2 regions of the Arsenicicoccus sp. UBA6765 genome follow, and region 1 is predicted to be linked to the other one. Evidence: predicted binding sites of a transcription regulator. Region 1 holds the regulator's gene; the other holds the start of a gene.
What was found. The regulator HrcA, encoded in region 1, represses chaperone genes, less so after heat shock. The targets are predictions, from matches to a motif close to TTNGCACTCGNNNNNNNCGAGTGCNAA.
Positions count from the first base shown of each region.

Region 1 (2,391 bases):
TGGCCGCCGCCCGGGCCGACCTCGCCCTCGCCACGCAGCTGGATCCGCGTGCCGGTGTCGACGCCGGCCGGGACCTTGATGGAGACGGACCGGCGGGTGCGCACGCGCCCCTCCCCCGAGCACTCGAAGCAGGGGTTGGGGATCACCGTGCCGTAGCCCTGGCACACGCCGCAGGGGCGCGAGGTCATGATCTGGCCGAGGAAGCTGCGCTGGACCTGCTGGACCTCGCCGCGGCCCTGGCAGGAGGAGCAGGTCTGCGGGGACGTGCCGGGCTGGCAGCCGTCGCCGTGGCAGGTGCCGCACTCGACGGCCGTGTCGAGGGTGAGCTCGTGGGTGTCGCCGAAGACCGCGGTGCGCAGGTCGACGTCCGCCCGCACGAGCGCGTCCTGGCCGCGTCGCACGCGCGAGCGGGGTCCACGACCGCCCGCGCCACCCGCCCCCGCGCCGAAGAACTGGTCCATGATGTCGCTGAACGTGAAGCCCTGGCCGAAGCCCGCCGCACCGGCGCTGGCGTAGGGGTCCGCGCCCATGTCGTAGGCCTGCTTCTTGGCGGGGTCGCCGAGCACGTCATAGGCCTGCGAGACCCGCTTGAACTCCTCCTCGGCCTCGGGGCCGGGGTTGACGTCCGGGTGCAGCTTGCGCGCGAGCCGGCGGTAGGCCTTCTTGATCTCTTCGGCGCTGGCGCCGCGCTCGATCCCGAGGGCTGCGTAGTAGTCGTTCACGAAAGTCCTTGCCTGACGGAGTGGTTGGCGGAGGTGACGTGGGGTGCTGGGGCGATCGGGGGGACGGGGACGACGGGGCGGGCCGAGCCGGCCGGGTGCGCCGCACCCGCCGACGTCCGGTGGCTAGCCACCGAGGGACCGGGAGACGTATGCCGCAACCGCCCGCACCGCCGCCATCGTCGTGGGGTAGTCCATGCGGGTGGGGCCGAGGACCCCGAGCCCGGCGACGAGGTCCGGCCCCGCACCGTATCCGGTCGACACGACCGAGGTGGACACTAGACCGGCGTGCGAGAGCTCGCTGCCGATGCGCACCGAGACGAGGTCCGAGTCGGCCGCGGCGGGGCGGGCCGGGTCGTCGTGCATGGCGTCGATCAGGCCGAGCAGCACGACGTGCTCCTCGAGCGCCTCGAGGACCGGGCGCAGCGACGTCGGGAAGTCTTCGGAGCGGCGGGCGAGGTTACTGGTGCCGGCGAGCACCACCCGCTCCTCGCGCTCCTCCACGACGATCTCGGCCAGCGCCGTGGTGACGGCCTCGACGGCCGGGCGGTCGGCCACCTCGAAGCCCTGGGACAGCCCGGCGAGCGCGGGCGCCACCTCCGGGAACGGGCGGCCCGCGGCGAGGCCGTTGAGCCGTCCGCGCAGGTCGAAGACGAGGCGCTCGCCGTCCACGTCGCCGAGGTCGCGGCCGGCGTCGACGACGCGCTGCTCCACCCGACCCGTCGTCACGATGAGCACGACCATCAGCCGCGGCCCACCGATGGGGACCAGCTCGACGTGCCGCACGGACGACCGGGTGAGCGAGGGGTACTGCATCACCGCGACCTGGTGGGTAAGGCTGGCGAGCAGCCGCACGGTGCGGTCGACGATGTCGTCGAGGTCGACCGACCCCGCGAGGAACTCGGCGATGGCCGCGCGCTCGGGCGGCGACATCGGCTTGATCTCGGACAGCTGGTCGACGAAGAGCCGGTAGCCCGCGTCGGTGGGGATGCGGCCCGCGCTCGTGTGCGGGGCGCAGATCAGGCCCTCCTCCTCGAGCGCGGCCATGTCGTTGCGGACCGTCGCCGCGCTGACGCCGAGCTGGTGCCGGTCGAGCAGCGCCTTGGAGCCGACGGGCTCGGAGGTCGCGACGTAGTCCTGCACGATGGCCCGCAGGACCTGCAGGCGGCGTCCGTCGCTCATCGTCGACCTCCTCACGTTCGCTGGTTGGCACTCGGGTGGGGCGAGTGCCAATTCTACGCCGGGTGGCGCGCCACGACGAACTCCGCCGGTCCTCGGGCTAGCCTTCAGCACCGTCCGACGACCGCGTCGGGGCGGGTCTCGAGCACGACCCGTCGCGCCAGCAACAGGCAGAAGCAGGAGGCCCCCGTGGCGGACCGATACGGCACCGACGTCCTCTCGGGCGACTGGAAGGCTCCCCGCCGTGGGCGCTCGGAGGCGGTCCCCGCCACCCGTGGCCTGGTCGTCGAGGACGTCGAGTCCGGCTGGGTCGGCGCCGTGGTGCGGGTCGAGAAGGCCGGTGGCGTCCACGTCGTCCACCTGGAGGACCGCAAGGGCCGCACCCGGGGCTTCGAGATGGGCCCCGGCTTCTGGGTCGACGGGCGCCCGGTCACGCTGGTCCCCGACAAGAGCGGCAGCAACGCCCGCCTCGCCGAGGCCCGCCAGGCCTCCT
Region 1 covers NZ_DKGR01000052.1:44,577-46,967, reverse strand. The annotation lists gene dnaJ (molecular chaperone DnaJ) at 1-722, opposite strand, end outside; gene hrcA (heat-inducible transcriptional repressor HrcA) at 846-1,901, opposite strand; gene B4K29_RS13680 (DUF3097 domain-containing protein) at 2,088-2,391, shown strand, end outside.

Region 2 (2,391 bases), on a different contig from region 1:
CGACCTCCTCGTTCTGCGCGGAGAGCGAGGCGACCGCGGCGATCTCGGACTTGCCGGAGACCTCGCGGGCGTTGGCGAGCAGGCGCTCGGACACGGCGTCGACGGCCTGGTCCATGCCGCGCTTGACACCGGCCGGGGCGGCCCCGGCGGCGACGTTGCGCAGGCCCTCCTTGACCATGGCCTGCGCGAGGACGGTCGCGGTGGTGGTGCCGTCACCGGCGATGTCGTTGGTCTTGGTGGCGACCTCCTTGGCGAGCTGCGCGCCGAGGTTCTCGTAGGGGTCGTCCAGCTCGACCTCACGGGCGATGGTCACGCCGTCGTTGGTGATGGTGGGGGCGCCCCACTTCTTGTCGATCACGACGTTGCGGCCCTTGGGGCCGAGCGTGACCTTCACCGCGTTGGCGAGGGCGTCGACACCGCGCTCCAGGGACTTGCGCGCGTCGTCGTTGAACTCAAGCGTCTTGGCCATGAGCTTCCTTGTCTGTCTAGAGGTATGACGAGAGCCCCGCCCCCAGCCGCGAAGGCTCGGGCCGGGGCTCCCAGAGAAGTCGATGCTGCGTCAGCCGACGATCGCGAGGACGTCGCGGGCGCTCAGGATCAGGAGCTCCTCGCCGCCGTACTTGACCTCGGTGCCGCCGTACTTGGAGTAGATGACCTTGTCGCCGACGGCGACGTCGACGGGGACGCGGTTGCCCTTGTCGTCGATGCGACCGGGACCCACGGCGAGGACCTCGCCCTCCTGGGGCTTCTCCTTGGCCGTGTCCGGGATGACGAGACCGGACGCCGTGGTCTGCTCGGCCTCGACGGCCTTGACGACGATGCGGTCCTCGAGCGGCTTGATGGAAACCGACACTGTGGTGACCTCCCCTTCGGGAATGTCGAGAGTGGACAGATGATGGACTCCGGCGCGTGGTGGTACGTCCGGGTCGCCGTCGCGGGGGTCGACCCTTAGCACTTGCCTGCCGAGAGTGCTAACCCACAATCTAGGAAGCCACTGGCACTCGGTCAAGTCGAGTGCCAGCGCGGCGCGGACCTACCCCCGGCGGTCACGTCGACCGGCCGTCGTTCCCCAGGCGGGTGTGACCGAGGCCGGTCGATCTGACGGTGGGAGAGGATGGCGCCATGGATCTCGCCACCACCCGTGCGCTCACCTCCCCCGAGGGGCTCGCCCTCCTCCGGGGACTGCCGGTGTATGACGAGGCCCGCTCGCTCGCCACCTCCTCCACCCTGCGCCGGGAGGGGCACTCCCCCGAGCTCGTCGCCGCGGTGCTCACCCAGAGCCGGCTGCGCCAGCGCGGCCGCGCCAAGCTGGGAGACGCCGTCGACCGGCTCCTGCTCACCCCCGACGGCCTGGAGCAGGCGACCCGCCCCGTCGTGGCGCAGCAGCACGCCGAGCGCCTGGCGGCGGCCGGGGTCCGCACCGTCCACGACCTGGGGTGCGGCCTCGGTCTGGACGCCGCCGCCATGGCGCACGCCGGGCTCGAGGTCCTCGCCGTGGACGCCGACCCCGTCACCGCCGAGATCGCCGCGCACAACCTCGCCGGCGTCGTCAGGCCCCCGGGCACCTCTGCCCCGCAGGTGCGGTGCGCCCGCGCGGAGGAGGTGGCCGACGAGCTGGTCGGCGCGGACCGGCATACGGCCGTCTGGCTCGACCCGGCCCGGCGCACCCCCGGGGTCGCCGACGCGACCGGACGCACCCGCAGGACCTTCCGCCTGGACGACCTGGCCCCGTCGTGGGAGCTCGTGCAGGACCTCGCCGGCCGGGTCGAGGCAGCCGGGGCCAAGCTGTCACCCGCGTTCCCGCACGCGGCCCGCCCCGACGGGACCGAGGCGCAGTGGGTCTCGTGGCGCGGCGAGGTTGTGGAGTGCGTCCTGTGGTGGGGCTCGGCGGTCCGGTCCGCCGGACGCTCCGCGCTGGTCCTCGACGGCGACACGGAGACGCCGTGGTCCGCGCACCTGGTCACCGAGGCCGACGTGCCCACGGACCGCCCCGCGCCGGGGAGCGACCGGGGCGACCTGCTGCACGAGCCCGACCGGGCCGTGATCCGCGCCGGGCTGGTGGGCGCCCTCGAGGCCCTCACGGGTGGGGCCGAGCTGGACGGCGGCGTGGGCTACGTGCGGTCGGCGGACCGGGGACCGGTGGCGGTGCCGTGGGCCCGGGCCTACCGCATCCTCGACGAGATCCCGTTGCAGGACAAGGCGATCCGCGCGTGGTGCCGCGAGCGCTCGATCGGTGACCTGACGCTCAAGAAGCGCGGGGTGGACCTCGACCCGGATCGCCTGCGGCGCTCCCTCAAGCTCAAGGGCACCGGTCGCGCCATCCTGGTCCTCACCCGCGAGGCGGGCCGGCAGGTCGCCCTGCACGTCGTCCCGATCGACGCCGGCTGAGGC
Region 2 covers NZ_DKGR01000063.1:54,719-57,109, forward strand. The annotation lists gene groL (chaperonin GroEL) at 1-469, opposite strand, end outside; gene groES (co-chaperone GroES) at 560-853, opposite strand; gene B4K29_RS17175 (class I SAM-dependent methyltransferase) at 1,123-2,388, shown strand.
Region 2: the regulator HrcA is predicted to act here: its motif matches at 995-1,021, upstream of groES (co-chaperone GroES).